3 regions of the Acetoanaerobium noterae genome follow, and region 1 is predicted to be linked to each of the others. Evidence: riboswitches for the same ligand, from Rfam matches in the RefSeq annotation. Region 1 holds a riboswitch; each other region holds the start of a gene.

Evidence for each region. Region 1 has a riboswitch for S-adenosylmethionine ahead of metK (methionine adenosyltransferase). Riboswitches for the same ligand answer to the same signal wherever they lie in the genome.
Region 2: another riboswitch for S-adenosylmethionine. It lies ahead of B5X47_RS03645 (O-acetylhomoserine aminocarboxypropyltransferase/cysteine synthase family protein); the one in region 1 lies ahead of metK (methionine adenosyltransferase).
Region 3: another riboswitch for S-adenosylmethionine. It lies ahead of B5X47_RS00980 (methionine ABC transporter ATP-binding protein); the one in region 1 lies ahead of metK (methionine adenosyltransferase).

Annotation. Positions count from the first base shown of each region.
Region 1 covers NZ_FUYN01000010.1:7,809-10,982, reverse strand. The annotation lists gene B5X47_RS12935 (phosphodiester glycosidase family protein) at 1-1,176, shown strand, start outside; SAM riboswitch class I at 1,282-1,387, shown strand; gene metK (methionine adenosyltransferase) at 1,536-2,720, shown strand; gene recD2 (SF1B family DNA helicase RecD2) at 2,884-3,174, shown strand, end outside.
Region 2 covers NZ_FUYN01000001.1:724,443-727,616, forward strand. The annotation lists gene B5X47_RS03645 (O-acetylhomoserine aminocarboxypropyltransferase/cysteine synthase family protein) at 1-1,203, opposite strand, end outside; SAM riboswitch class I at 1,326-1,428, opposite strand; gene B5X47_RS03650 (ClC family H(+)/Cl(-) exchange transporter) at 1,524-3,083, opposite strand.
Region 3 covers NZ_FUYN01000001.1:204,893-208,066, reverse strand. The annotation lists gene B5X47_RS00995 (NUDIX hydrolase) at 1-19, shown strand, start outside; gene whiA (DNA-binding protein WhiA) at 21-974, shown strand; gene B5X47_RS00985 (HPr family phosphocarrier protein) at 977-1,243, shown strand; SAM riboswitch class I at 1,339-1,446, shown strand; gene B5X47_RS00980 (methionine ABC transporter ATP-binding protein) at 1,633-2,616, shown strand; gene B5X47_RS00975 (methionine ABC transporter permease) at 2,618-3,174, shown strand, end outside.

The sequences.
Region 1 (3,174 bases):
AATGGAGCAGAGACATCCATAACCCAGAGTGTAAGTGGAAAAAGCCAAAGAACAGCTCTAGGAATCACAGCAGATAAAAAAATGCTCATAGTAACTGTAGACGGCAGAAAATCTCCGTTTATAGGAATGGATGAAAAAGATATGCAAGCGTATATGAAAGCACTAGGTGCAAAGGATGCTATGATGCTAGATGGAGGAGGGTCCACACAGCTGATGGCAGACGGGAAAATTCAAAATACTATGGCATCTGCAGAAAGGTCACTTGTTAATGGGCTTACTATAAAAAATACTGCGCCAAAAGGTAGTATTTCTCAGATTGAAATTTCTGTGCTAAATGAAACTATCTTCCAAGGAGACAAGGTAGAGCTTGCTATAAGAGCTTTTGATGCTTCCAAAAATCCTATAGATATAACTACTCCTAGCTTTCAGGTTTTTGGAGAAGGCATATCAGGAAACTTTGATGGTAGATATTTCACTCCTACTTCATCAGGAAGTGGAAATATAGTAGCTTCATATGGAGGAGTTACTGGAAAAATTCCTGTAGAAATACTTAAGAAAAATGCACCTGATTCAAAAATGGTTCAGACTCTTCCCGCTTCAGGAACAGCAGCAGTATTTGGAAGCATGTCAGGTGGAGAGAGCATAATAGATCAGGCATTTAAGGCAAAGCTTGCTAGCTCAGCTAGCGCAAACCAAGCTGTAATGACTCTAGGTGCTGCGGATAACGCATTTTTAGGAGCGGTGTCAGCCCCAAAGGAAGCCTTTAATGGGGCATATAAATATAAAACCGCTGGAAACACAACATTTATTAGCGTAGACAACAGAAATGGCGGAGTATACAAGGTAAAAGGTCAATGGGACTATTTAAAAGGACTAATGTCAAAGAGTGCTGGGAATGTAGTTATAGTGCTTCAAGGCAGTGACAAGTCAGCAGATAGCATAGACCAAAATGCATTTGACAAAATCATTCAAAAAGAAGCAAAGACTAAGAATGTATATGTTGTATATTCAGGAAAGAGTTTTTCCTCTAGAGTAGATGGAAACGTAAGCTATATCAGTGTAGTAGACTATGCATCTATGCCAAAATCTAATATATATCAAGATATAAAATACCTTCAGTTTGCTGAAGCAGATGGAAAATTGGTATATGGATTCAAGCCTGTGCTTACTCCATAAAACTGATACAAAAATAGTAAAAAATATTTTTCAAAAACATATTGACATATGGTTTTCGCTAATATAAAATAAAATCCGTTGCACAATAAATGAATAAATTCTTGAACCTTATCAAGAGAGGTGGAGGGACTGGCCCTGTGAAACCCGGCAACCAGCACAGCAATGTGAGATGGTGCCAATTCCTGCGAGATATATTCTTGGCAGATGAGGTAACTTTAGTAGTTAAGCCTCTTCTGCGTATGTGTATGAAGAGGCTTTTTAATGCAAAAAAGTCTACATTATGTACGATGTGCCACCTTGGCATATACAAGTGATACGGTTTACAGCATTTAATGCTAGAGATGAGGAGGATTTATTAAATGAGAAGATTATTTACATCAGAATCTGTTACTGAGGGCCATCCAGATAAAATCTGTGACCAAATTTCAGATTCAATCCTAGACGCCCTATTAGTTCAAGACCCTAACTCACGTGTGGCGTGTGAGACAGCAGTTACTACAGGTCTTGTTATGGTAATTGGAGAAATAACTACAAACGCATACGTAGATATCCAAAAAGTAGTAAGAGAGACAGTTAAGGAAATCGGATACGATAGAGCAAAATATGGATTTGACTGCGAAACATGCGCAGTAATCAATGCTATAGACGAGCAAAGTGCAGACATCGCTATGGGTGTAGACGAAGCCCTAGAGCACAAAGAAGGAACTATGAAAGATGAAGTAGAAGCAGTAGGAGCTGGAGACCAAGGTATGATGTTTGGGTTTGCTTGTGACGAGACTCCAGAGTTCATGCCACTTCCTATTTCACTAGCTCACAAGCTAGCTAAAAGACTTTCAGATGTAAGAAAAGACAAGACTCTTGATTACTTAAGACCAGATGGAAAAACTCAAGTAACAGTAGAGTATGAAGATGACAAACCAGTAAGAATAGACACTATAGTAATCTCTACTCAGCACAACCCAGAAGTAACTAGAGAGCAAATCGAAAAAGACTTAATCGAAAACGTAATTAAGCCAATAGTAGATAGCAAGTTACTTGATGAAAACACTAAGTACCTTATCAACCCTACAGGAAGATTCGTAATCGGAGGACCTCAAGGAGATTCAGGACTTACAGGAAGAAAAATCATCGTAGATACTTACGGCGGATACGCTAGACACGGTGGAGGAGCTTTCTCAGGTAAAGACTCTACAAAGGTAGACCGCTCTGCAGCATACGCAGCTAGATGGGTTGCGAAAAACGTAGTAGCAGCAGGACTTGCTAAGAAATGCGAGATTCAGTTAGCTTATGCAATCGGTGTAGCTGAGCCTGTATCAGTACTAGTTGATACATTTGGAACAGGCATTATAGCTGATGAGAAGATTTCTGAAATCATTTCTAAAAACTTTGATCTTCGCCCAGGAGCTATAATTAGAGACCTAGGACTTAGAAGACCGATATTTAAGCAAACAGCAGCTTACGGACACTTTGGAAGAACAGATGTAAGCCTTCCTTGGGAAGAGCTAAACAAAGTAGACGACATTAAAAAAGACGCGGGACTATAAAGATATAATAAATTCAGTAATTTAAACGATAATAAGTTGTTTATGGAACTCAAAAGCTTATAAAAACAAAGGATTAGTACTCAGGGAAATCTGGATACTAATCCTTTTTTCATATCGTATGTTATAATAAATCATATTCAAAATACATTTGGAGTGTATGCTTATGCCTATAGAATTAAAAGGAAAAATTTCAGATATAATATTTCAAAACGATGAAAATGGCTACACTATAGCAAACCTAATCAGCGATGAGCTAGGAGAAGTTACAGTGGTAGGCTGTATGCCATCTGTCAGAGAGCTCGACAATATAAAGGTCAGTGGAGAGTGGAAGACTCACGATATATATGGCAGACAGTTTGGCGTTATGAGCTTTACTCATATGGCTATAGATTCGCTAGATGGAATCATAGCTTACCTAGCATCTGGAACGATAGAAGGCATAGGTCTTAAAATG
Region 2 (3,174 bases), on a different contig from region 1:
GATCATCTCAGGAGCAATCCCAGCTTTGATCTGCTGCTCTTCACTTAACTGTCTATGCGTCATACTAGCTGGATGAAGCACATGTGTTCTTAAATCTCCTACATGAACTACAAGGCTCGCTAGCTTGACAGAATTTATAAATAGCTTGGCTTTGTCTACTCCGCCCTTCACTCCAAATGATATAACTCCAGAAGCGCCTTTAGGAAGATATTTTTCAGCAAGCTTGTAGTCTTTGGAACCTTCTAGCTTTGGATAGTTGACCCATGCAACCTCATCTAGGCTTTGAAGAAACTTCGCAACCTCTAGAGCATTGTCACTGTGTCTTTGCATTCTAAGAGCCAAGGTTTCTGTTCCTAAATTAATTAAAAATGCATTATTGGGACTCATCGTAGAGCCTAAATCTCTAAGAAGCGATGCTCTTGCCTTTACTATGAAGGCTTGGTTTCCAAAAGCCTCTGTATAGCTAAGCCCATGATATGCCGGGTCTGGCTGAGTAAGGCAATCAAAGTTCCCATTGTTCCAATCAAAATTACCGCTGTCTACTATCACGCCACCTAGACTAGTTGCATGACCATCTAGATACTTTGTAGCAGAATGAGTAACTATATCAGCTCCATGCTCTATCGGTCTGCATAAATAAGGTGTAGCAAAGGTATTGTCCACAACAAATGCCAATTTATTATCATGTGCGGCTTTTGCAAAAGCCTCTATATCAAGTACCTCTACACCAGGATTTCCTAACGTTTCTGCAAATAGCAGCTTTGTTTTAGAATTTACATGTTTTGCAATCTCTTTAGGCTCTATTGTGCATGGAAGTATAGTTGCCTCAATCCCCATACGCTTTAAAGTAGAAGTAAACAACGTATGGGTTCCACCGTATAGATTTGAAAGGCAGATAAAATTATCCCCAGCGCTACACAAAGTAAAAATAGCAAAGAAATTTGCTGATTGACCTGAAGCAACCCCAAGAGCTCCTACTCCACCTTCTAAAACAGCCAGCTTTTTTTCCAAAACCTCTACAGTTGGATTACTGATTCTGGAATACATATGTCCTACTGCTGATAAATCAAATAAAGCTGCAACCTGATCTGCATCATCGTACTTGTAAGTAGTTGACTGCACTATAGGAGCTACTCTTGGCTCTCCACTTTTTGGTTCATAGCCTGCCTGTACACACTGAGTTTCTACACTGTAATTCTTCATTAATATCCTCTCCTTTTCATATTGAGAGTCTGAGAAATTAAAAAAGCCGCACAAAGTGCGGCTTTATGATTTTAAATAAATAAAATCAACAAATCTAAATACAAAAATAGACTTGTAGGCTACACTTATCTCTCAGACTATTGTCTGCTGGAATTAGCACTCGGTTTTATATAAAACCCTTGCCTGGTTTCGTAGGGCCAGTCCCTCCACCAATCTTGATAAGCAACTTTTATTAAGTTTGATTTTTATAATACACTGTTCTAGGATAAATTGCAAGTATTTTTTTAAATTATTAAATCGTTAGCTTCAGTCACTTTTTTCTAAGGGCGTAAATTCAATTTTTCTAATTTTTCTCTTATTTTAGACTCACAATTAATATCTGTTAATACAACCAAATAATCTCCCACCATAATTTTAGTATCTCCTTTTGGAATAAGTTCTACTTCTCCTCTTTTTATAGCGACGAGAAGAGATTTTCCTGGCCAATGTAAATCTTTTACCAAAGAATTTTCAAAAACAGAGTCATGCTGAACTATTATTTCTACAAGAATTTTATTAATATGTTCTTTCTCATCTTCTGGATGTTCTTGAACTATTAAATTATCAAGTAATTTATCATATACTGGAGGACTATTTAAAAGCTCTGCCACTATATATGCTGTAATTGAAACAACTGTGAGTGAAAGCAAATGGTTGAAAGAACCTGTCATTTCCATTATTAAAACTATACCAGTTATAGGTGCTCTTACAATAGCCGTAAAATATCCAGCCATAGCAAGGATAATAAAATTATTAAAAAGACTCTCATCAAAAATTCCATTTCCTATCATTACATGTCCAAAGATACTTCCAATAGTTGCACCTAAAATAAGTAAAGGAAAAAATATACCACCAGGAGCTCCTGATGCAAAACTTAACATCGAAAAAATAAATTTAACTATTAAGATTAAAACAAGAAAACTAATACCATTTTTAAGATTTAGATATTCTATAATCTTATGGCCTCCTCCTGTTGCAAGTGGAAAAACTAAACCTAGAAATCCTGCTAGAATAAAAGGAATTATTATTTTTGTTCTTATATTAAGAAAAGTTAATTTTTTATAAAATTTTTGAGTTTTAAATAAAGTATAATTATAGATAGCTCCAGAAATCCCCAAAACAATTCCTAAAAATATAAGCATTAAGTATCCATTAAGTGGTACTGTTTGGCTTACTGGAAAATTAAAAACTGGATTCATACCAAAAACTTTTTTCGAAATAAAGTCTGCAGTTACTGCAGCAGAAATAGTCGATAGTAAAATGATTGGAGAAAAATACTTAAAAATTTCTTCTAAGGCAAAAATCACACCTGCCATAGGTGCATTAAATGCTGCTGCTAATCCCGCACTCGCTCCACTAGCCATAAGTATTCTTTTTTCTAGTCTACCTTTTCCAATTTTATTTCCAACCCCTTCAGCTATACATGCTCCTAACTGAATAGAAGGACCTTCTCTACCTAAAGATAAACCTGCTACTATAGCAATAGCACCTCCTACAAACTTTGATATTAGTGTGTGCATCCAAGACTTACGTGATTTAAAATATCCTTTTAGAATTCCTTCTAACTGAGGTATTCCACTTCCTGAAATCATTTTATTTTTATCAACTAAATACCCTACAAAATATCCCATTCCAATTAAGAATAAAAAAGTAATAGGGAGAAACATGAAATTTTGATTCAAAAAAGTATATGTAAAATTAGAGATTGTTTCTGCATTTGTTAGTGTGATTCTGTAAAGAACTGAAACTCCTCCTGCCGCTAAGCCAACCACTATACTTTTAAATAAAATAAACATTTTTTCATTATTATGACTTACCAAAATAGTATAATTATTTTTCAACATCATTCCTCCATTTCACGAAAAACTTGTAACCTTCTTTATTCTATACCTAGGAAACAATTATTTCAAATTCTAAATTGCTATTAATAAA
Region 3 (3,174 bases), on a different contig from region 1:
TAATAACTCAGGTGATTAAAGTGTCATTTTCAACTCAAGTTAAAAACGAGCTTTCAAGGATTATTCCTGAAGATAAGAATGTTAGAATCGCTGAATTAGCTGCCCTAATTCGCATGAGCGGAAGCCTGCAGCTAATGGGCTACAATAAATTGTCATTCAAGGTTGTTACTGAAAATGCTGCAATTGCAAGAAAAGTTTTTTCTTTGCTAAAAATGTGTTTTAATATTCATGTAGAAATACAGGTTAAGAAAAATAAGAATTTAAAAAAGAACAATACATATTTCTTGTTTGTATCATATGAACAAGGGGCAAATGATATATTAGTAGAAATAGGTATACTAAAAAAAGACGGTAAGGATTATACTATACAAAGTGACATTCCTGAATCCTTCATCTCTGATGAAAAATCAAAGCGTGCATATATTAGAGGAGCTTTTCTAGGTGGGGGATCGATTTCAGATCCAGAAAAGACATATCATATGGAATTTGTTACTGTAGATGACGAGCTAAGTACCTACATAAGAAATTTACTAAACACATATGATTTTAATGCTAAAATAGTACCTAGAAAGAACACCTACGTAGTATATATCAAAGAAAGCAATAATATATCAGATTTACTTAACATAATGGGAGCACATAATGCTCTATTTCAGCTAGAGGACGTTAAGATTATGAAGCAGATGAGAAATGACGTAAATAGGATTGTCAACTGTGAGACAGCAAACCTTACTAAGACAGTAAATGCATCTATGAGACAGATAGAGGCTATAAACTATATTATAAATACAGTAGGTATAGACTACCTTCCAGAAAGTCTTCAGGAAATAGCAGAGCTAAGAGTAGAATATGAAGATTTAAGCCTTAAGGAACTAGGCGAAATGCTAGATAAACCACTTGGAAAATCAGGTGTTAATCATAGATTAAAAAAAATAGAAGATATTGCAAACGAACTAAAAGAAGGGAGAAAGTAAAAATGATAACAAAGGAACTTACAATAAAAAATGAAATAGGATTACATGCAAGACCTGCAGCTCTCTTTGTTCAGACTGCAAACAAATTCTTATCAGATATAATGATAAAAAAAGCAGGAAAAACTGTAAACGCAAAGTCAATAATGGGAGTTATGGCTATGGGGATATCTAAAGGTGAGATGATAGAAATAATAATAGATGGCCCAGATGAGGAAAACGCTATCTCTGCCATAGAGGACCTTATCAACGTAAAATTACTAGAGTCATAATATAAAAAAATAAAAAAAATATAGATTAATAGTGTTGACAAACGATATTAATCTATATATAATTCATATTATTCTAAACGATATAAAACAACTGAATCTTATCCAGAGAGGTGGAGGGACTGGCCCTACGAAACCCGGCAACCAGCTGCATTGCAGCATTGGTGCTAATTCCTGAGGTATTATTACATACCTAAAGATAAGAGATAACTGAAATCTTAGTTTATTAATCTCTTTCTTTGTGAAAGAGATTTTTTTATTTTCAAAAAAATTTCTTATATTCATAAGCAATTTTGATTGGATTAAGGTGTGGAGTTTTTATTTGTTTAGAAGTGGATTAGTCGACAAAATCCGATTTGCAATTTAATTATCAAAAATTAAGGAGGCTAAAATTGATTGACATTAGAAATCTATCAAAGGTATATAGTGATTCCAAAACACCCATAATTGCTCTGGATAATATAAACATTCAGATTGATAAAGGAGAGATATATGGAATCGTAGGGCTAAGTGGAGCTGGAAAGTCTTCGCTTGTCAGATGTATTAACAGAATAGAAGAGCCAACAAGTGGCGAAATTTATATAGATAAAATAAATATAATGGATTTAAATCAAAAGGATTTAAGGAAAACCAGAAAAAAGATTTCGATGATTTTTCAAGGGTTTAATTTGTTAAATAGCAAAACTGTATATGAAAATATAGCATTTCCTCTAAAACTAGATAAGCTTCCAAAATCTGAGATAAATGCTAGAGTAAATGAATTACTAAGCTGGGTTGAGCTTTCAGACAAAGCAAATGCTTATCCTTCACAGCTCAGCGGAGGACAAAAACAAAGAGTTGCTATTGCTAGAGCTCTAGCTAGCAAACCAGATATTTTATTATCGGATGAAGCCACTTCAGCTCTTGACCCTAAAACTACAAATCAAATATTAAGTATGCTTAAAAGGATTAATAAAGAAATGAATATAACTATAGTAGTTATTACTCATGAGATGGAGGTAGTAAAAAGTATCTGCGATAAAACAGTGGTGCTTGAAAATGGAAGGATTATAGCTCAAGGAAATACTATTGATATTTTTTCAAATAAAGATAATTGTAGCCCAGATATATTTTCTAAAGAAGAGTCTTTAGATTATAAAGAGCATTATAAGGGAGAGCTATTAAAGCTTAGCTTTGTGGGAGAGAATGCTAAAAATCCAATAATATCAAATCTCGTAAAGAAGTTTGATTTAGAGCTAAATATTATTTCAGGCAACATTGAATATATACAGGAAAAGCCACTTGGAACTTTGATTGTGGAATTAAAGCGCCATGGTAATCTAAGAACAATTATAGATTATTTAAATAATCACGATGTTCGGGCAGAGGTGTTATAAAATGATTGAACTATTAGATTTACTCATACCATCAATTAATGAAACACTATATATGGTATTTATATCAACTGTATTTACGGTTATTCTTGGACTACCCCTAGGAATACTTCTAGTGATAACAAGAGAAGACAGTGTACTACCAAACAGCAAAATTTATAATAGCTTGTCAATTCTTATAAATATCACAAGGTCAATACCATTTGTAATTTTAATGATATTTATAATTCCTTTTACTAGGCTAGTTGTTGGGAGCTCAATTGGAACGAATGCAGCAATAGTGCCTTTAGTGGTAGCGGCTATTCCTTTCTTCGCAAGACTAGTAGAAGGCTCGATTTTAGAAGTCAATCCCGGTGTAATTGAAGCTGGGGTATCAATGGGAGCATCCCCACTTGAAATAGTATTAAAAATATTAATTCCAGAAGCAATGCCTTCGCTTGTATTAAATGTCACCGTGACAATAATAAATATTATAGGCTATAGTGCAATGGCTGGAGCTGTAGGTGGTGGAGGACTAGGATATCTAGCGATTGGATATGGATATCATAGATTTCAGACAGA